DNA from 3 places in the Streptomyces araujoniae genome. Region 1 is predicted to be linked to each of the others. Evidence: riboswitches for the same ligand, from Rfam matches in the RefSeq annotation. Region 1 holds a riboswitch; each other region holds the start of a gene.
The links. A riboswitch is a leader RNA that binds a small molecule or an ion and turns the genes downstream of it on or off. The one in region 1 is predicted to bind cyclic di-AMP.

Region 1 (6,991 bases):
GTTCGCCGGCCTCGTCGTGGGTGAGGGGGCGGCCGCGCGGGTCGGGGGCGGTGCCGAGCAGGGTGTCGATCAGGGCGGCGGTGCCGGGCTCGTCGATGGTGTCGTCGAGGAACTCGGGCACCTTGCCGGGGGTGGCCGCCTGCCGCCGCCACTGCGCGTACTTCACGGCTTCGGCCATCGCCCGTACGGCCCGTTCGGCGGCGGGGTAGGCGGGGATGCGGCCGGGGGCGGCGGGCTGCGGGGTGTCCGGGGTGGGTGCCGTGGTGCCTGTGGGTGCTGTGGTGTCCGTGGTGGTCGGTGTGGGTGCTGTGGTGGTGGGGGCCGATGTGGTGCCCGTGGTTGCCGATGCTCCCGACGCGGTGGCGGCGGGGCGGCCGGCGAGCGTCGTGGGGCGGGTGCGCGGGGCGGCCGTGCTGCTGGCGGCGGCGAGCGCCTCCGCGAGGCCGCCGATCTCCACGTGGACCACGGCGACGGGCTTGGCCGGCCCTCCGGCGGCCGCTCCGCGCAGGGCGGCGGCCAGCACCTCGCCGTCGCCGGTCTCCGCGTTGCCGTTCTCACCGACCCACGGGATGGCGGTGACGATCACGGCGTCACAGGTCCCGTCCGCCAGCGCCTCGGCCAGCGCGTCCCGGAAGTCCTGCGGGGAGGCGGCCGTGGTGAGGTCGACCGGCGGGCGCGGTCGGAGCCCCTCGGCGAGGCAGGCGTCGTAGGTGAGGAGGCCCAGGGACTCGGAGTTGCCGAGGATCGCGACCCGGGGGCCGGCCGGGAGGGGCTGGTCGGCCAGGAGCAGTCCGGCGTCGACCATCTCGGTCACCGTGTCGACCCGGATGACGCCCGCCTGGCGCATCAGGGCGGAGACGGTGGCGTCGGGGATGCGGCTGACGGGGACGGCGTGGCCGGGCGGGTTGGTGCCGCTGTGCCGGGCGCCCTTGACCACGACGACGGGCTTCGTGGCGGCGGTCCGGCGGGCGAGGCGGGTGAACTTGCGCGGGTTGCCGAGCGATTCGAGGTAGAGGAGGGCGACGTCGGTGTCCGGGTCCTCGAAGGAGTACTGGAGGAAGTCGTTGCCGGAGACGTCGGCCCGGTTCCCCGCCGAGATGAACGAGGAGAGGCCCGCGCCCCGGCGGTGGAGGCCGGAGAGCAGGGCGATGCCGATGGCGCCGGACTGGGTGAAGAGGCCGATCCGGCCGCGGGCGGGCGACTCGGGGGCGAGGGAGGCGTTCAGCCGGACGGACTCGGCGGTGTTGATGATGCCGAAGGCGTTGGGGCCGATGATCCGCATGCCGTACGAGCGGGCCTGGCGGACCAGTTCGCGCTGGAGCTCGCGGCCGGCCGAGCCCCGCTCGGCGTATCCGGCGGAGAGGACGACGAGCCCCTGGACGCCGTGCTCGCCGCAGTCGGCGACGGCTTCGGGGACCCGGTGGGCGGGGACCGCGATGACGGCCAGGTCGACCCGCTCGCCGATCTCGCCGAGCGAGCGGTGGGCGGGGACGCCGTCGAGGGTGGTCGTGCTCTCGTCGAAGGCCCGGTTCACGGCGTAACTGCGGCCGGTGAAGCCTGCGGCGAGGAGGTTGCGCAGCACCGTGCGGCCCACTCCCCCGGGCGTACGGCCGGTGCCGATCACCGCGACGGAGCCGGGGGCGAGGAGGCGCTGCACCGAGCGGGCCTCGGCGCGCTGCTCCCGGCCGCGCTGCACGGCGAGGGACTTCTCGGTGGGTTCGAGGTCGAGGGTGAGGTGGACGGAGCCGTCCTCGAAGCTGCGCTGCTGGGTGTAGCCGGCGTCCCGGAACACCTTGATCATCTTGGTGTTGGCGGGGAGCACCTCGGCGGCGAAGCGCCGGATGCCGCGCTCGCGGGCGACGGCGGCGATGTGTTCGAGCAGCGCGGAGGCGACCCCGCGGCCCTGGTGGGCGTCCTGGACGAGGAAGGCGACCTCGGCCTCGTCGGCGGGGGCGGAGGCGGGCCTGCCCTGTTCGTTGATGCGGTCGTAGCGGACGGTTCCGATGAACTCGCCGCCGATCGTGACGGCCAGCCCCACCCGGTCGACGTAGTCGTGATGGGTGAAGCGGTGCACGTCCCGGTCGGAAAGGCGGGGGTAGGGGGCGAAGAAGCGGTAGTACTTCGACTCGTCGGAGACCTGCTCGTAGAAGCTGACCAGCCGCTCGGCGTCGTCCGTGGTGATCGGCCTGATGCGCGCGGTGCCCCCGTCGCGGAGCACCACGTCCGCTTCCCAGTGGTCGGGGTACGCGTGATGCGGACTCTGCTCCGGCGTGGGCTCCATGGGCAAAGCCTACGACCGGCGTCCCGGTCGCGGAGGGTTCGGTACCGGGGCAGTCTGGGGACGATCCGGACGGGACCGGCCGGAGGAGAGGCCGGGCAGAGCAGTACGCACCGCATGAGAGACTGGTCTAGACAACCATTGATATGTGAAGGGCAGAACCATGGCTGAGCGCCGCGTAAACGTCGGTTGGGCCGAGGGCCTGCACGCCCGCCCCGCTTCCATCTTCGTCCGTGCCGCCACGGCCTCCGGCGTCCCCGTGACGATCGCCAAGGCCGACGGCAACCCGGTCAATGCCGCCTCCATGCTCGCGGTGCTGGGCCTGGGCGCCCAGGGCGGCGAGGAGATCGTGCTCGCCTCGGACGCGGACGACGCCGAGGCCGCCCTGGACCGTCTGGCGAAGCTGGTCGCCGAGGGTCTCGAGGAGCTGCCCGAAACCGTCTGACGGTACGGAGGACTGAGCCGTGGATCCCCTGAGGGGACCACGGCTCTTTCTTTATTCCGCACCCGGGCCCGACCCGCGACCGGCTATTCGAGGGCAGCACGGAAAAGCCCCCGGAATTACTTCTCTTTGTATACGGCTTCCTTGTTAATGGCGGGCACTCGCAATGTTTACGCCGTGTTGCGAAGAACTCACCCGGGACCGCGGCGCCGGGTGACGGCCGGGCCGGTCCGGGCGGCGGCGGAGCCGGTGGGCCGCGGCCGACCGTTCCGCGTGCTGGGCGGCCAGCGCCCTCGCCCGCTCCGCGTCGCCGCGCGCCACCGCGTCCACGATGGCACCGTGCTCGGCCCAGGAGTCGACGGGGCGGGCCGGCTGCTCGACGGCGTACATCCACGCGGTCTTGTGCCTGAGCTGGGTGAGCAGGGCGATGAGGCCGGGGCTGCCGGAGGCCTGGGCGAGGGTCTCGTGGAACCAGCCGCCCAGCGCCCGCAGGTCCTCCCCCTCGCCCCGGCGGGCCCGCTCCTGGCCCAGCCGGACCAGGCCGCGGAGCACCTTGAGGTGGGCCTCCGTCCGGCGCTGGGCGGCCCGGGCCGCGCCGAGCGGCTCCAGGAGCATCCGGATCTCCAGCAGGTCGGCGGCCTCCTGCTCGGTGGGCTCGGCGACGCAGGCCCCGGCGTGCCTGCGGGTGACGACGAAGCCCTCGGACTCCAGCGTGCGCAGCGCCTCGCGCACCGGGACGCGGGAGACCCCGTACCGCCGCGCCAGCAGTTCCTCGGTGAGGCGGCTGCCGCGTTCGTAGACACCGGAGACGATGTCGTCACGGATTGCCGTGCATACCGATTGCGCGGGAATGCGCATGTCCGAACCTCCGCCATAATCCCCGCGAGACGCGGCCGGCCGACACCTGTTCCGTGACTCTATTGCAATCCGCCGCAATTTCCGATGGCGGGTCGGAATCGAGGGATATCTTCTGGCGGATTCCGGAAGGCGCGGGACCGGACCGTGGGGCCGGACGGGACCGTGGGGCCCGACCGGACCGTGGGGCCGGACGGGACCGTGGGGCCCGACCGGACCGTGGGGCCGGACGGGACCGTGGGGCCCGACCGGACCGTGGGGCCGGTTCGCCGGACCGCTTGCCCGGGCCGGGCGTCGGTGCCGTGCGCGTCAGACGTTGACGCCGTGCGAGCGCAGGTAGGCGACCGGGTCCATGTCCGAGCCGTACTCCGGGGTGGTCCGGGCCTCGAAGTGCAGGTGCGGGCCGGTGGAGTTGCCGGTGGAGCCGGAGAGGCCGACCTGCTGGCCGGAGGTGACGCTCTGGCCGACGGAGACGGTGATCGAGGAGAGGTGGCCGTACTGGGTGTACGTGCCGTCGGCCATCCGGAGCACCACGTTGTTGCCGTACGCCCCGCCCCAGCCGGCCTCGACGACCGTACCGGCGCCGACCGCGACGACGGAGCTGCCGGAGGCGGCGCGGAAGTCCACGCCGGAGTGGCTGCCGGAGGACCAGAGGGCGCCGCCCGACTTGTAGCCGGTGGTGACGTAGGACCCGGCGACGGGGAGGTGGAAGGCGTTGAGGCGGGCGCGCTCGGCGGCGCGGGCGGCCCGGGCCTTCTCCTCGCGGATCTCCTTCGCGCGGGCCTCGGCCTTGCGCTCCGCCTCCGCCTTCGCCCGGGCCTTCTCGGCCTTGGCCTTGGCTTCCGCGGCGGCCTTGGCCTTCGCCCTGGCCGCGTCGGCCGCCTGCTGGTGCTGGGCGCGGGCCTGGGCGTCGAGCCGCTCGGCGAGCGTGGCGTCGAGGGTGATGGCCTGGGTGAGTCCGGTCTCGACGGTCCGGGCGGCCTCGGAGTCCGCCGCGGTGGCCGGCGAGGCGAGGGTGCCGAGGACGCCGGTGGTGGCCAGGGCCGTGACGCCGGCGACATGGGCGCTGCGGCGGGTCAGGCGGCTCGGGGCACGGTGCTTCCCGGTGGCACGGGTGAACGCCATGGAGGGGCTGGATCCTTTCCTTCCTTCTCGCCTACCGGGTTAGCTGACGGGTTCGGAGCAGGAAGGTCTCCTACGGACTCCCGGGCCGGTTCGCGGCACGGGGATCCGATTCACCCCAGGGACTGCGTGTGGGTCCCCGGCTCCCCAGGCTCGCGCCTGACGGGGACTCGGCGATGGCTGCCCGGCGCCGCGGGTGCGGCATACGGGTGGCGGACAGCCGGGCCGACGCTAGGCGGGGCGGCTGCGCATCACCAAACGGACAGGGGGGTTTGTCGCGCATCCCACAGGGCAGATCGTCACCCTCTTGGAGGAAGAGGCACATTTGGGACTTAACGCGCAAAAAGCGAGGGCCCCGGCGAACCGGGACCCTCGTTCCTTCTGCCGCGCCGGTGCGGTGTCAGCCGCTGACGACGGTCACCTCTCCGATGCCGAGCGCCTTCACCGGCTCCGCGATCTGCGCCGCGTCCCCGACCAGGACCGTGACCAGCCGGTCCACCGGGAAGGCGTTGACCACGGCCGCGGTCGCCTCCACGGTGCCCGTCTCCGCGAGGCGGGCGTACAGCTGGGCCTGGTAGTCGTCGGGGAGGTGCTGCTCGACCTGGTCGGCCAGGGTGCTCGCGACCGAGGCGGCCGTCTCGAACTTGAGCGGGGCGACGCCCACCAGGTTCTGCACGGCCGTCTCGCGCTCGGCGTCGGTAAGCCCTTCGGCGGCCAGCGTGCGCAGGACCTTCCAGAGGTCGTCCAGGGCCGGGCCGGTGGACTCGGTGTCCACCGAACCGCTGATGGCGAGCATCGCCGCACCGCCCGCGTCGGGCCCGGCGGAGCGCAGGACCTGGGCGAAGGCCCGCACGCCGTAGGTGTAGCCCTTCTCCTCGCGCAGCACCCGGTCCAGCCGGGAGGTGAGGGTGCCGCCCAGGCAGTAGGAGCCGAGCACCTGGGCGGGCCAGACGCTCTCGTGGCGGTCCGGGCCGATGCGGCCGATCAGCAGCTGGGTCTGGACCGCGCCGGGGCGGTCCACGATGACGACGCGACCGGCGTCGTCGGCGGTGATCGGGGCGACCGGGCGGGCCTGGCCCGCGTCGCCCGACCAGTCGCCGAGGGTGTCGGCGAGCAGGGCGTCCAGGTCGATGCCGGTCAGGTCACCGACGATCACGGCCGTCGCGGTGGCCGGGCGGACATGGGCGTCGAAGAAGGCGCGCACGGCGGCCGCGTCGATCCGCCGCACGGTCTCCTCGGTGCCCAGCCGGGGGCGGGACATCCGGGCGGTGGCCGGGAACAGCTCCTTGGAGAGCTGCTTGGCGGCGCGCCGGGACGGGTTGGCCTGCTCGTGCGGGATCTCGTCGAGCCGGTTGCCGACGAGCCGCTCGATCTCGCTCTCGGCGAAGGCCGGGGCGCGCAGGGCCTCCGCGACCAGGCCGAGCGCCTTGGCCAGCCGGGAGGCCGGGACCTCCAGGGAGACCCGGACGCCGGGGTGGTCGGCGTGGGCGTCCAGGGTGGCGCCGCACCGCTCCAGCTCGGCGGCGAACTCCTCGGCGCTGTGCTTGTCGGTGCCCTCGGAGAGCGCGCGCGACATGATCGTGGCCACGCCGTCCAGGCCCTCGGGCTCGGCGTCCAGCGGCGCGTCCAGGAAGATCTCCACGGCCACGACCTGCTGGCCGGGGCGGTGGCAGCGCAGCACGGTCAGCCCGTTGGGCAGGGCGCCGCGCTCGGGGGCGGGGAAGGCCCACGGCCGGGCGGTGCCCGGGGTCGGCTGCGGGTGGTACTCCATGGCTACTCCAGTCACGGCGGCGTCGCTCACTTGTCCGTCCCCTCGGGCGCGTCGGTGGCCTCGTCCCCGTCCTCGGCAGGCTCGACCGGCTCGTAGACGAGCACCGCCCGGTTGTCGGGGCGCAGGGCCGCCGCGGCCGCCTGGCGCACCTCCTCGGCGGTGACGTCCAGCACCCGGCCCACGGCGGTCAGGGCGAGCTGCGGGTCACCGAACAGCACCGCGTAGCGGCAGAGTTCGTCGGCGCGGCCCGCGACCGTCCCCAGCCGGTCCAGCCACTCGCGCTCCAACTGGGCCTGGGCGCGCTCCATTTCCTCCGGGGTGGGCCCCTCGGCGGCGAACCGGGCCAGCTCCTCGTCGACCGCGGTCTCGATCGTCTCCACCGCGACACCGCCGGAGGTCTTCACGTCCAGCCAGCCCAGCGAGGGCGCCCCGGCGAGCCGCAGCAGCCCGAACCCCGCCGCCACCGCCGTACGGTCGCGGCGGACCAGGCGGTTGTGCAGCCGGGAGGACTCACCGCCGCCGA
Region 2 (6,991 bases), 3.2 Mb from region 1:
GTCGACGGCGGCGACCCGGGTCACGCGCCCTGCCCTTCGGCGGGGCCGTCGACCGGGCGGAAGGCGAAGTGGCCCCCGTCGCCCTCGTCCACCGTCCAGCCGTCCTCGGCCTTCGGCGCGCACGACGTGACGCACGGGCCCTTGGCCCACCACTCCGGCAGCATCGCGATGGCCTCGTCGCCCAGCGGGTTCACCCCGGGCCCGGCGGCCAGCGAGTGGCCGACCAGGACGTGCAGGCACTTCACCCGGTCCGGCATGCCGCCCGCGCTGGGGAAGCCCTCCAGCACCTCGATGGCGTCCCGGCGGGTGATGTAGTCCTCGTGCGCGGCCCGGTAGGCGTCGGCCAGCTCCGGGTCGGTCTCCAGACGGGCCGTCATCTCCTTCATGACCCCGTTCGCCTCCAGCGTGCCGATCGCCGAGGCCGCCCGGGGGCAGGTCAGGTAGTACGTCGTCGGGAACGGCGTGCCGTCCTCCAGACGGGGCTGGGTCTCCACCACGTCCGGGTTGCCGCACGGGCAGCGGTGCGCGATGGCGCGCAGGCCGCGCGGCGGGCGGCCGAGCTGCTGCTCGAACGCGGCGATGTCCGCGTCGGTGGGCTTGGTGGACTCGGTCTGCGGAGGGGGCGTTTCCATGCCTGCCTTGGTTCTGCTCGGAAGCTCGTCGGGGAAGGGGGCGGTGCGGGGTGCGGTGGCGCGTGGGCCGGTGTGCGGACCGGCCGGTGCGTCGGTACGTGGGGTCAGTCGCCGTCCTCACGGTCGGCGTTGTCCACACCGTCCCAGAGGTTGGAGTGCCAGGGGCGGTGGCCGGAGCCCGGCTCCCCCCGGCGGTCCTCGGCCGCGTCGGGATCGGCGACCGTGAAACCGGTCTCCCCGGGGAGGACGTAATGGAGGTGCTGGCGGGCCAGCCGCACGATGTACGCGTCGTCCTGGAGCCGCGCCTTCTCGTCCCGCAGCTCCTCGGTGCGCACCTTCGCCTCCTGAGCGAGCCGCTCCTGCTCGGCGATCTCGTCGCGCTGGGAGACGTACTGGCGCATCGGGTAGGCGAGCGCGACCACCAGGGAGCAGACCACCAGCGCCAGGAAGGCGGCCCGGCCGGTCAGCCGGGAGCGGCGGGCCTGACGGCGGTTCTGGGAGCGGTAGACGCGGGCGGCGGTCTGCTCGCCGAGCACCCGCAGCCTGGTCGCGGTGGAGAACCGGTCGCGGTCCTTCCCGGCCATGTCTCCCGCCTCCCCGTTACGCACGTCCGTCCCCGCACACGGTACGGGACCGGGTGCGGGGACGGACGGAGGCTACCGTCTTACGGCTACGGGTCAGCCCCGGGGGCCGGTCAGCCCTTGAAGCGCGGGAAGGCGGAGCGGCCCGCGTACACGGCGGCGTCGTCGAGGATCTCCTCGATGCGCAGCAGCTGGTTGTACTTGGCGACGCGGTCCGAGCGGGCCGGGGCGCCGGTCTTGATCTGGCCGCAGTTCACGGCGACGGCGAGGTCCGCGATGGTGACGTCCTCGGTCTCGCCGGAGCGGTGCGACATCATGCACTTGAAGCCGTTGCGCTGGGCCAGCTCGACGGCGTCCAGGGTCTCGGTCAGCGAACCGATCTGGTTGACCTTGACGAGCAGGGCGTTGGCGGAGCCCTCCTCGATGCCGCGGGCCAGCCGCTCCGGGTTGGTGACGAAGAGGTCGTCGCCGACGATCTGCACCTTGGCGCCGATGCGGTCGGTGATGACCTTCCAGCCGGCCCAGTCGTCCTCGTACAGGGGGTCCTCGATGGAGACCAGCGGGTACGCGGAGACCAGCTCCTCGTAGTACTCGGTCATCTCGGCGGCCGAGCGGGACTTGCCCTCGAACTCGTAGACGCCGTCCTTGTAGAACTCGGACGCGGCGACGTCGAGCGCGAGCGCGATGTCGCGGCCCGGGACGTAACCGGCCTCCTTGATGGCCTCGACGATGAGGTCCAGGGCGGCGCGGTTGGACTCCAGGTTCGGGGCGAAGCCGCCCTCGTCACCGAGTCCGGTGGACAGGCCCTTGGTCTTGAGGACCTTCTTCAGCGTGTGGTAGACCTCCGCGCCCCAGCGCAGGGCCTCGGAGAAGGACTCCGCGCCGATCGGCGCGATCATGAACTCCTGGATGTCCACGTTGGAGTCGGCGTGCGAGCCGCCGTTCAGGATGTTCATCATCGGAACGGGCAGCAGGTGCGCGTTCGGGCCGCCGAGGTAGCGGAAGAGCGGCAGGTCGGATGCCTCGGAGGCGGCGTGGGCGACGGCGAGCGAGACGCCGAGGATGGCGTTCGCGCCGAGCGAGGCCTTGTTCTCGGTGGCGTCCAGGTCGAACATCGCCTGGTCGATGAGGCGCTGCTCGGTGGCGTCGTAGCCGACCAGCTCCGGGCCGATCTGCTCGATGACGGCGAGGACGGCCTTCTCGACACCCTTGCCCAGGTAGCGGTTGGGGTCACCGTCGCGAAGCTCGATGGCCTCGAACGCACCGGTGGAGGCGCCGGACGGAACAGCAGCACGGCCGGTGCTGCCGTCGTCGAGGCCGACCTCGACCTCGACCGTGGGGTTGCCCCGGGAGTCGAGGATTTCCCTGGCTACGACGACGTCGATGGACGGCACGAGGCATCTCCTTCTGGGATATGACACTGGTTGTGCAGGGTCACTGTGGCCTTGCGACACGAGCCTAACCGGCCCGGCCGCGTCAGTCGGCCGACCGCCCGCCTCCTGGGACGAAAAAGGACCCAAGGACCCGCATGACGGGACAAAACTCCAGAAATCTACTGGCCGGTAATAAGCGCTGCCGACAAGAGGTGAACGCATCCCCGGCCGGAGGAGCCCCTCGGACCCCGGGAACGCGGGCCCCCCACACGGACATGCCCCGGCCCGGCGCGCACGGGGGGAGTAGCGCGCCGGGCCGGGGAGCCGTGCGAGGGAGGGTGCCGCCGGACCCCCTCCCTCCGGGGAGGAGACGCTGCGGTTACTTCAGGTGCAGCTGCTGACCCGGGTAGATCAGGTCCGCGTCCTGGACGATGTCGTCGTTGAGCTTGAAGAGCTTGCTCCAGCCGCCCTTGACGCCTTCCTTCTGAGCGATCTTGCTCAGGGTGTCACCGGCCACGACCTTGTACTCGCCGTCGCCCTTCTTGACCTTCTTGCCGGTCGGCGTGGTGACGGTCTTCTTGGAGCTCTCGGCCTTGGGGGCGGCCGGGGCGGTGCGCTGCTCGCTGCGCGTGGTGGGCTGCTCGGCCTTGCGCTCGGGCTGCGCCTTCTGCGTCTTGGCGGTGGACTGGCCGGAGCCGGTGCTCACGCCCGGGTCCACGCCGTCGTTGGTGAGACCGCCGGCACCGGCGCAGGCCCAGGCGCCCGGACCCTGCATGTCGAGCAGGCGCTCGGCGGTGGCTATCTGCTGGCCCTTGGTGGCCAGGTCGGCGCGCGGGGCGTACTGCGTACCGCCGGCGGCGGCCCAGCTGGACTGCGAGAACTGCAGCCCGCCGTAGTAGCCGTTGCCGGTGTTGATGGACCAGTTGCCACCGGACTCGCACTGGGCGACGGCGTCCCAGGTGGAGACGGAGGCGGCGGAGGCGTTGGTGGCGCCCATCAGCGGGACGGCCACGGCGGCACCGGTGACGCCGACCAGGGTGGCGAGACGGGTGGCCTTGGACGGGCGGCGGTGCTTGCCCTTGCTGTTCAGCAGCATGGAACGAATCTCCTCACCGACGCCTACGAGGTGAGCTGTCGGGTTCGGACTGATGAGTTGCCCGGCCGCGCGACCTTGCGCGCGGCTTCACCCCAAGCCGGTCCCGTACGTTCCCGTCTCCGTCCTGGACGTCGACGAGGCCGTGCGGACCCGGCGGCCTACCTGGGTCCCCCGCTCCTGCCTACGGCGCTTTACGCGTCTGTTCCCTCCGACCGACGGCAGGATTCGGCGTGACGGTCGACGGGGCCCGCGGTGCGAGCGGCTCCGACCGTAAACACAGGCAACCCCGACATTCAAAGACGGACATAGCGCCCCAATCGAGGCTTACCGCCTGACCTTGACGGGCCGTTTCCGCAGGTCGGAGGGGATCTCCGCCGAGCGGGCGGCCATGACGTGCCAGTTGAAGCAAAGAGACCCATGTCTCACTTACGCATAAGTGGACATAGGCCTCTGAACTGCCCTCGATTTTGAGGTGTTTCGCCGGGTTCGATCAGTTGGCGGCAGGCGCCTCGGCGGCCTCGTCGGCGGTCTCGCCGGCCGCCGCACCGGCACCTTCCGCAGCGTCCTCGCCCAGCCCCAGGTCCAGGCTCTGGCCGGGAAGGATCAGGTCCGGGTCGGAGCCCAGAATGTCCTTGTTGGCCTCGTACAGGCCGGTCCACCCCTGGGGAAGTTCCTGTGCGTCAGCGATGGCCCAGAGGTTGTCGCCGGGCTGCACGGTGTACCCGCCCCCGGCGACCGCGCCGCCGTCCCGCGCGTCGCCCGCACCCCGCGAGGCGTGCCGGCCGGACTCACGGGGGCCGTCCTCGCCCACCGCCCCGGTCTCCTCGGGAGCCGGGGCGCCCCGGTGCTTGCCGCCGCCGGAGCGGTCGGGGATGGAGGGCCGGGAGGCGTCGGGGGAACCGGCCTCACCGGCCTTCCCGGTCTTCCCGGTGGCGGGCGGGGCGGAAGACTCACCGGAGGGGTCGAGCGCATCGCTGCCGCCGCCCGTCCCGTCCCCCTTCTCGCCCGTGCCGGTGCTGCCGGGCTTACCGCCCACGCCAGTTGAATCCTTTTCACCGGACTCTCCCGCTTCACCCTTTTCATCCGCTTCGTCCGCCGGAGCGGTCGTCGGGTCCTGGGTGGGGTCGGCGGAGGGCGTCGTACCGGGGTCGACGCCGGGCAGGCTGCCGTCCACCGCGAGGCCCGAGATGACCGCGCAGCTCGGCCACGCCTGCGGACCCTTGTCCGCCAGGACCTTCTCCGCGACGGCTATCTGCTGCGAGCGGCTGGCGAGGTCGGCCCGCTCCGCGTAGGCGGTGCCTCCGTACGCCGACCAGGTCTCCTGCGAGAACTGGAGCCCGCCGTAGTAGCCGTTGCCGAGGTCGGCACTCCACATGCCGCCGCTCTCGCACTCCGCGACCCGGTCCCAGGTGGTGGCGTCGGCCGCGTGTGCGCCGGTCGCGCCGAGGAGCGGAAGAGCGATGGCCGATCCGGTCACCCCTGCGGCGACGACGATGGCGGGTGCCTGACGAGGGCGGCGGTGTCTGCCGTTCGCGGAGCCCATGGAGTTTGCCTTCCGTGCGACTGACAAGCAGGAACTGAGGAGCATGAAGCTGATGCGCGTGGGCGTGGAGCCGTTGCGCGTGCGCGTGGCGCAGGTTGCGCAAGTGACGGACGGGCCAACGGTGAACGGCCGGCCGACGCGTCGAACCGTGAACCTAGCGGGACTCGAACGCATGTCACAAGTCGGTGCAGCGCAGATCACGTGAAAGTCACAGAGGTGACAGCGTGTCACCTTCCCCGAGCCGGCGTCCCGGCTCGAACTGCACCGGCAGCGTGCGCAGTCCACGCATGATGAGCCCGCCGCGCCAGCGCAAATCGGCAGGTTCTGCCGCAAGTCGCAGGCCAGGAAGGCGTTTCAGCAGCGTCGCGACCGCCGCCTGGCCCTCCAGCCGGGCCAGCGGCGCTCCCAGGCAGTAATGGATTCCGTGACCGTAGCCGAGATGCTGATTGTCACTCCGTGACAGATCGAGCGTGTCCGGATCCGTGAACCGCTCCGGGTCCCGGTCCGCCGCCGCCAGCACCACCAACACCGGATCCCCGGCCGCGATCTCCTGCCCGCCGAGCGTCAGCGCCTCGGTGGCGTACCGCCAGGTCGCCAGCTCCACCGGCCCGTCGAACCGGAGCAGCTCCTCGATCCCGGTGGCCAGCAGCGCACTCTCGCCGGCTGCCAGCGACTCTTCGAGCCGGGCGCGCTGTTCGGGATGGCGCAGCAGGGCGTACGTACCGTTCCCGATCAGATTGACCGTCGTCTCGAACCCGGCGAAGAGCAGGATGAACGCCATCGCCGCGGCCTCGTTCTCGGTGAGGTGCTCGCCGTGGTCGCTGGCCCGGATCAGCCCGGAGATCAGGTCGTCGCCGGGGTTCTCCCGCTTCCGGTGGATGAGTTCGGCGAGATAGCCGCGCATCTTCTTCACCGACCGCGCCACCCCGCCGCGCGGGCCGCCGCCGTGGCGGATCATCATGCCCGCCCAGTCCCGGAAGTCGTCCTGGTCCTCGCGCGGGACGCCGAGCAGATCGCAGATGGCGTAGATGGGGAGCGGGAAGGCGAAGTCGTGGATGAGGTCCGCCTCCCCCTTCTCGACGAAGTCGTCGATCAGCCGGTCGGTCAGCTCCTGCACCCGGGGCGCGAACTCCGCGACCCGGCGCGGGGTGAACGCCTTGGATACGAGCCGGCGCAGCCGGGTGTGGTCCGGCGGGTCGATGTTGAGGAGATGCGTCATCAACTCCGCCTTGCGCTCCCCCGGGATCCCCGTCTTCCCCTTGGCGGCCGCGGACCCCGCGTGGTTCGCCGGATCCTTGGAGAGCCGCGCGTCCGCGAGCGCCTGCTTGGCATCCCCGTACCGCGTCACGAGCCAGGCCTCGACCCCGCTGGGCAGCGCGGTGCGGTGCACGGGGCTGTGCTCCCGGAGCCAGGCGTAGGCGGGGTAGGGGTCGGTGGCGAACTCCCAGGTGAAGAGTTCGGGGGCGCTTTCGGGGGCTGCGGTGCGGGGGCAGGCGGGGGTGTCGTTCACTCCACGACCGTATCGGGCGGGGTGGCGGTGGCCGCGCGGAGCGGGGGAAGGCCTCCGTCCGTCGTGGCCGGCACCGGCACGCGCGGCCGTGGGAGGTCCGCGAGGATCCCCGGGGTCAGCCCGTGCTCGCCCCCGTGGCCTTCCAGGCCGTCCAGCCACCGTACGGCGGCAGTTGTCCACGCCGACCGCCGTGTCCTTCGGCACCTCCCGTCCGTCGGGCCCGCCCGTCCCCGCCCTTCACGACGCCCCTGATGGG
Region 3 (6,991 bases), 1.5 Mb from region 1:
CCGTACGCCATCTCATCGGCATGGGGCACCCGTTGGAGTACCAGCCGCTGATGCTGGCCGAGGGCGTCCCGACGATGGTGTGGGGCGGTCAGATACGGCTGATGGCCCGGGCGCTCGGGGTCGAACTCGACGCCTTCCGCGAGACGTTGGACCGGCGGGCGCTGGAGACGACCGTGACCACCCGGACGATGGGCGCGTTCGAGAAGGGCACCCAGGGCGCGGTCCGGTTCGAGGTGCAGGGCGTCGTGGGCGGCGAACCCCGCATCGTCATCGAGCACATCACCCGTATCCACGCCTCCTGCGCCCCCGACTGGCCCTCGCCGCCCGACGGAGTGGGCGCGCACCGGGTGGTGATCGAGGGCCGCCCCCGGATCGAGGTGACGGTCGAGGCCTCCGACGAGGGTGAGAACCGGTCGGCGGGCGGGAACGCCACGGCGGTCGGGCGGCTCGTCTCCGCAATCGACTGGCTGGTGGAGGCCGAACCGGGTCTGTACGACGCACTCGACGTCCCGCTACGGCCTGCGGTCGGCAGGCTGGGAAGGAGAACGGCATGATCATCGACATCCCGGAGGGCAAGGAGCCCATCGGCTACGTCTGGGGGGAGCTGGTCCCCGGCATCGGGACGGCCGCCGCGGCGTTCTCGATGTCCGTGTACGAGCACACCACGCTGGGGCTGCGCGAGTTCGAGGCGGCCCGGCTGCGGATCGCGCAGATCAACGGGTGTCTGTTCTGCCTGGACTGGCGGACCGATCGGGACGGGGAGAAGGTCGAGGAGGAGTTCGCGCGGGCGGTGGCCGAGTGGCGGACGGCCGAGGTCTTCGACACGCGGACCCGGCTGGCGGCGGAGTACGCGGAGCGGTACGCGCTGGACCACCACGGTCTCGACGACGCCTTCTGGCAGCGGATGACCGCGCACTACAGCCAGCCGGAGATCGTGGAGCTGTCCATGAGCATCGGCTCGTGGCTGGCGTTCGGGCGGCTCAACCATGTGCTGGGGATCGACGCGGTGTGTGTGCTGCCGGGCCATTAGGGGCGGCCCCTGGGCGGAGTCCGGGGCCGCCGGGTTGGCACTCCCGGCCCCGGGCTCTCCGTACACGCCGACCGCGGCGCCCTCGGCGCCTACAGGTCGGCGGCGATGATCCGCTCGATGTTGCGCTCGGCGAGCGCGGTGATCGTGACGAACGGGTTGACGGTGGTGTTGCCGGGGATCAGCGCCCCGTCGATGACGTACAGGCCCGGGTAGCCGTGCAGCCGCCCGTAGTTGTCGGTGGCCTTGTCGAGGACCGCGCCGCCCAGGGGGTGGTAGGTCAGGTGGTCGCCCCAGATCTTGTGGACTCCGAAGAGGTCCGTGCGGTAGATCGTCCCCTCCTTCTTGTTGATGCGGTCGAAGATGGTCTTCGCCGCGTCGATGGACGGCTGCTTCCACGCCGTCTGCCAGTCCAGCTCGGCCCGTCCCGCCGCCGCGTTCCAGGTGAAGCGGGCGCGGTGCGGGTTCTTGGTGATCGAGAGGTAGAACGAGGCCCAGGTCTCGATCCCGGTGGGCAGCGGGGCGACCTCGGCGAAGGCTCCGCCCGCGTCCCAGTTGTCGATGCCGGCGGTGGGGATGGAGGACTGCACCTTCCCCGTCGGGTCCCAGAGGTGGTTGGCCCGGCCGCACATGACGTTGCCGTTGTCGCCCCAGCCCTTGCCGATCTCGTCGTTGAGCAGCGGCAGCGCGCCGGTGGCCTTCAGCCCGACGAGGAGCTTGCTGGTGCCGACGCTGCCCGCCGCGAAGAAGACCTTGCCGGCGGTGACGGTCTTGGTGGCGGTGGTCCGGCCGGTGGTGTCCAGCTGGTCGATGAGGACCGTGTAGCCGCCGCCGGAGGCCGGGGAGACGCGGGTGACCTTGTGCAGCGGGGTGACGGTGACCCGGCCGGTGGCCCTGATCCGCTCGATGTAGGTCTTCTGGAGCGACTTCTTGCCGTAGTTGTTGCCGTAGAGGATCTCGGCGTCCAGCGCTGATCTCGGTACGGTCCCGGCGGCCTCCTGCTTCATGTAGTCCCAGTCGTAGACGGCGGGGACGAAGAGGAAGGGGAAGCCGGCGCGCTGGGCGTGCTTCCGGCCGACCCTCGCGTACTGGTAGCAGTCGACCGTGTCGAACCAGGCGGGGTCGATGGTGGAGACCCCGAGGTCGGCGTTGGCCCGGGGGTAGTAGGTGCGGTACATCTCGCCGGCGTCCACCGTCGGGAGGACGGCGGCGAAGTTCTCCCGCTTCGGGGTGACGGCCATGCCGCCGTTGACCAGCGAGCCGCCGCCGACGCCACGCCCCTGGTAGACGGTGATGCCGGCGAACTCCTCGGCGTCCAGGATCCCGGTGTAGCGGTTGACCTGTCTGTCGATCGGGAAGCCGAGGAAGTTGCTCAGCGGCTGCTTGGTCCGGGTGCGCAGCCAGAACGAGCGGTCGTCGGGCCGGGTGGTGTTGGCGAAGATCTTGCCGTCCGCGCCCGGGGTGTCCCAGGCCATGCCCATCTCGACCATGTGCACGTCCGTACCGGCCTGGGCGAGCCGGAGCGCGGCCACCGAGCCGCCGTAGCCGGTGCCGACGACCAGCACCGGCACATGGGCTCCGGAGCCGATGGGGGCCGCCGCCGTACGGGGCGCGGCCCAGACCGGGGCGGTGGGCCCGGCGAGCGCCGCGACCCCCAGAAGAGAACCTGTTCCCGTGATGAAACGTCGACGGGAGACGCCTTTCGAGACGTCGTTGTGCTGGACAGTGTCGCCCATATGACCTACCTCACTCTCGGCAGAATGCAACAGGTTCTACTGCTGATCGCGTGGTAAGTCACGAGAAACTTGGGGGTAACTTCCCGGCACGCGAGAGGGGCCCCGGACCGTGCGGTCCGGGGCCCCTCGGGCTGTCGTACGCCGGGTGCGCCCGGTGATCAGTAGGCGCCGAAGACGTTGTCGATCGAGCCGTAGCGGTCCGCGGCGTAGTTGCACGCGGCGACGATGTTGGCGACCGGGTCGTAGCTGTCGGTCGAGGTGCCGGGCACGTGGTAGGCGCGGAAGGTCGGGTCGATGACCTGGAGCAGCCCCTTGGACGGGGTGCCCTTGGCCGCGTTGGAGTCCCAGTTGTTGATCGCGTTCGGGTTGCCCGAGGACTCGCGGATGATGTTGCGGTGGATGCCCTCGTAGCTGCCGGGGATGCCGTGCTGGGCCATGACCGCCAGCGACTCCTTGATCCAGCCGTCGAGGTCGTTGGTGTACGCGGTCGGGGCGGCGGCGGCCGGGGCAGCCTGGGCGGCGGGGGCGGCGGCACGCGCGGAGCGGTCGGCACGCTCGGCCGAGGCGGCGCGGTCGGCGGTCGGGGCCGACTTGCCGGCCTTTCCGGCCTTGGCGTCTGACGGGGCGGCAGCCTTGGCGCCGACGGTGAGGGTGATACCCGGGTGAATAAGGTGCGGGTTCTCCCCGATGACCTTCCGGTTGCCTTCGTAGAGCTTCTTCCAGCCGCCGCTGACGGAATAGTCGCGGGCGATCTTGGAAAGCGATTCGCCGGACACCACGGAATGCTTGGCGGGCGCGGCCTTCGTCACGGAATTCGCCTGGGCGGTCACGGAGACGGATGTTACGGCCTTTTCCGCGACGGACGGAGCGGGGGCGGCGGAGGCGGTGGTGGCGCCGAGGACGGGAAGGGCCAGAACGGCTCCACCCGTGGTCACGGCGGCGATGCCACGGCCCAGCGAGACGGACTTGGGACGGCGGTGCTTACCCGGTGCGGGCATGGGGAATTTCCTCTCCGGCGCCTACGGGGTGAGCTGTCGGGTTCAGACGGGAGATGTCTGGCCGCACGGGACGTGCGACTTCACCCCTAGCCGCTCCGGAGACCGGATCGGCGACTTACCTGGGTCCCCCGCTCCTGCCGTACGTGAGTGGGTTGCGGATTCCCGGACGGCGGCAGGATTCGGCGTTCCATCCGGATTGACCGTGACCGTAGGCGAAAAACATCGGGCGGAACAAGCCCCGAATTCCGGATCTTCTTTTTCCGCAAGATCGAATGAGCGGAATTCCCGGCCGGCCCGGTTCCGTCACGGCGTCAACTCTCTTCACGGAGAAGGGAACCGAACGCTCCGCTTCTGCGTCCGCACCCCCGGGACGTGACGCTCACCACTCCGGGCGGAGGCGGCCGGAACGGGTAAGGCCAAAGCGACCCAAGGCACCCAATGGCCCTTTTATGGAATTCGGTAATCAAAGACCCAAATCACCCATAACGACCCGAAGAAACGGACTTATCGGGCGGTTCCGTAGGGTGGGTCGGGAGCCTCACGCGGCCTTGGCTTACCGTGTGGGGTGGACACTAGTAAGCCCACCCTTACTTGCCGCGTACTCTGTAACCTGCCCGACCTGCCTGACCTGCCCGCGTTCGCCCGCCTTAAGGATCAACACGCCATGACACGCCCCGTCCGCGTCGCCATTGTCGGAGCCGGCCCCGCCGGTATCTACGCTGCGGACGCGCTGCTCAAATCCGAGGTCTGCCAGGACCCGGGTGTCTCGATCGACCTGTTCGAGCGCATGCCCGCTCCCTTCGGCCTGATCCGCTACGGAGTGGCCCCCGACCACCCCCGGATCAAGGGCATCGTCAAGGCGCTGCACCAGGTGCTGGACAAGCCGCAGATCCGTCTCTTCGGCAACGTCAGCTACCCGAACGACATCGACCTGGACGACCTGCGCTCCTTCTACGACGCGGTGATCTTCTCCACCGGCGCCGAGGCCGACCGGGCGCTGGACATCCCCGGCATCGGGCTGGACGGCTCCTACGGCGCGGCCGAGTTCGTCTCCTGGTACGACGGCCACCCCGAGGTCCCGCGCACCTGGCCGCTGACCGCCGAGAAGGTCGCCGTCCTCGGCGTCGGCAACGTGGCGCTGGACGTGGCCCGGGTGCTGGCCAAGACGGCGGACGAGCTGCTGCCGACCGAGATCCCGGACAACGTGTACCAGGGCCTCAAGGCGAACAAGGCGCTGGAGGTGCATGTGTTCGGGCGGCGTGGCCCGGCGCAGGCCAAGTTCAGCCCGATGGAGCTGCGGGAGCTGGACCACTCCCCCAACATCGAGGTCATCGTCAACCCCGAGGACATCGACTACGACGAGGGCTCCATCGCCACCCGGCGGGAGAACAAGCAGGCCAACATGGTCGCGCAGACCCTGGAGAACTGGGCGATCCGCGATACCGGCGACCGTCCGCACAAGCTCTTCCTGCACTTCTTCGAGTCCCCGGTCGAGATCCTCGGCGAGGACGGCAAGGTCACCGCGCTGCGCACCGAGCGCACCGAGCTGGACGGCACCGGCAACGTCCGGGGCACCGGCAGGTTCACCGACTGGGAGATGCAGAGCGTCTACCGGGCCGTCGGCTACTACTCGGAGGAACTGCCCAAGCTCCCCTTCGACGTGGCCTCCGGCACGGTCCCGCACGAGGCGGGCCGGGTCGTCTCCGGCGACGAGCACATGGCCTCGGTCTACGTCACCGGCTGGATCAAGCGCGGCCCGATCGGTCTGATCGGCCACACCAAGGGCGACGCCAACGAGACGGTCGCCTGCCTCCTGGAGGACCTCGCCGCCGGACGGCTGCCCGAGCCGGCGACGCCCGCCCCGGAGGCCGTGGAGGCCTTCCTGGAGAGCCGGAACGTCCGCTACACGACGTGGGAGGGCTGGCACCGGCTGGACGCCCACGAGCAGGCGCTCGGCGCGGCCCAGGGCCGTGAGCGGATCAAGGTCGTGGAGCGCGAGGGCATGCTGGACGCCTCGGGCGCGTGATCCTCACGGCACCGGCCCCGTACGGGCACCTGACCTGTACGGGGCCGGTGCCCGTCAGGCCGGGTCCGGGGTGCTCCTCGCGCCGCCGGGACCCGGCCCGCGGAAGGTCCGCCACAGGCCGGGCGGGGCGGTTCCGGGAGCCGGTGGCGGCGGCTTCCGCGGCGGGTGCGTCCAGCGGGCCGCCAGCAGCAGGGCGATGTCGTCGGGGCGGTCCGTGGCCTGCCGGGCCTCCCCGATCACCCGGTTCGCGGTCTCGGCCAGCGGCGCGGAGCCGACCCCCTCGATCGTGGCGCGCAGCCGTTCGATGCCCTCGTCGATGTCGGTCCCGGGGCGCTCGATGAGCCCGTCGGTGAAGAGGGCCAGCATGGCGCCGGGTGCGAGGGTCAGCTCGGTGACCGGGTAGGTCGCCTGCCCGTCGATGCCGAGCACGATGCCGCCGGGCAGGTCGAGCACCTCGGTCCGGCCGTCGGCGTGGCGCAGCACCGGCTGCGGGTGGCCCGCCCGCACGGCACGGGCGCGTCCGGTGAGCGGGTCCAGCGCGATGTAGCAGCAACTGGCGAACTGTCCCGGGTCCAGGTCGATGAGCAGCCGGTTGGTGCCGCTCACCACCTCCTGCGGATCGTGGTTGCTCAGGGCGAACGCCCGTACCGCACTGCGCAGTTGTCCCATGGTGGCGGCCGCCGACACACCGTGTCCCTGGACGTCCCCGATGACCAGGGCGAGTTCGTGGCCGGTCTCGATGACGTCGTACCAGTCGCCGCCCACCTCCATGTGCTGGGTGCCGGAGAGATAGCGCCCGAGCGTGTCGACCCCCTCCGCCTCCGGCAGCCGGTGCGGGAGCAGGGCGTCCTGGAGCCCGCGGGCGAGTGCCGACTCGCTGTCGTACCGCTGCGCGCGTTGCAGGGCCTGGGCGATCAGCCCGGCGAGGGCGGTCAGAACGGTGCGCTCCTCCGGGCTGAACCCGCGCGGCCGGTCGAAGCCGAGGATGCACGATCCGACGGGCCGCCCCGAGGCGATCAGCGGCAGGAACGCCCGTGCCCCGACATCGGTCTCCATCGGGATCCCCGGGTAGGCGTCGGCCAGCCGCTGCATGGACTCGAAGAAGATCGGGCGGCCGGTGGTCAGGGTCTCCACACCCGGGATGGGGACATCGAGTCCGACCCCGTCGAACCGGTCGAGGAAGCCCTTGGGGAAGCCGGTCTCC

Region 2: it holds a riboswitch for cyclic di-AMP, as region 1 does, so the genes downstream of both, ACQ9ZG_RS12205 (transglycosylase family protein) here and ACQ9ZG_RS26350 (M23 family metallopeptidase) in region 1, are expected to answer to the same signal.
Region 3: it holds a riboswitch for cyclic di-AMP, as region 1 does, so the genes downstream of both, ACQ9ZG_RS32135 (transglycosylase SLT domain-containing protein) here and ACQ9ZG_RS26350 (M23 family metallopeptidase) in region 1, are expected to answer to the same signal.

The regions. Positions count from the first base shown of each region.
Region 1 is NZ_CP194070.1:6,104,980-6,111,970, reverse strand. It holds gene ACQ9ZG_RS26365 (bifunctional acetate--CoA ligase family protein/GNAT family N-acetyltransferase) at 1-2,281, opposite strand, end outside; gene ACQ9ZG_RS26360 (HPr family phosphocarrier protein) at 2,442-2,723, shown strand; gene ACQ9ZG_RS26355 (GntR family transcriptional regulator) at 2,868-3,578, opposite strand; gene ACQ9ZG_RS26350 (M23 family metallopeptidase) at 3,885-4,700, opposite strand; cyclic di-AMP (ydaO/yuaA leader) riboswitch at 4,715-4,883, opposite strand; gene ACQ9ZG_RS26345 (M16 family metallopeptidase) at 5,098-6,468, opposite strand; gene ACQ9ZG_RS26340 (M16 family metallopeptidase) at 6,495-6,991, opposite strand, start outside.
Region 2 is NZ_CP194070.1:2,881,015-2,888,005, forward strand. It holds gene ACQ9ZG_RS12185 (Ppx/GppA phosphatase family protein) at 1-24, opposite strand, end outside; gene ACQ9ZG_RS12190 (DUF501 domain-containing protein) at 21-632, opposite strand; gene ACQ9ZG_RS12195 (FtsB family cell division protein) at 737-1,216, opposite strand; gene eno (phosphopyruvate hydratase) at 1,327-2,607, opposite strand; gene ACQ9ZG_RS12205 (transglycosylase family protein) at 2,966-3,682, opposite strand; cyclic di-AMP (ydaO/yuaA leader) riboswitch at 3,688-3,881, opposite strand; gene ACQ9ZG_RS12210 (transglycosylase family protein) at 4,173-5,225, opposite strand; gene ACQ9ZG_RS12215 (hypothetical protein) at 5,269-5,430, shown strand; gene ACQ9ZG_RS12220 (cytochrome P450 family protein) at 5,434-6,735, opposite strand.
Region 3 is NZ_CP194070.1:7,605,613-7,612,603, reverse strand. It holds gene ACQ9ZG_RS32150 (NAD(P)H-dependent amine dehydrogenase family protein) at 1-554, shown strand, start outside; gene ACQ9ZG_RS32145 (carboxymuconolactone decarboxylase family protein) at 551-1,030, shown strand; gene ACQ9ZG_RS32140 (GMC oxidoreductase) at 1,120-2,763, opposite strand; gene ACQ9ZG_RS32135 (transglycosylase SLT domain-containing protein) at 2,922-3,761, opposite strand; cyclic di-AMP (ydaO/yuaA leader) riboswitch at 3,765-3,925, opposite strand; gene ACQ9ZG_RS32130 (FAD-dependent oxidoreductase) at 4,426-5,787, shown strand; gene ACQ9ZG_RS32125 (SpoIIE family protein phosphatase) at 5,842-6,991, opposite strand, start outside.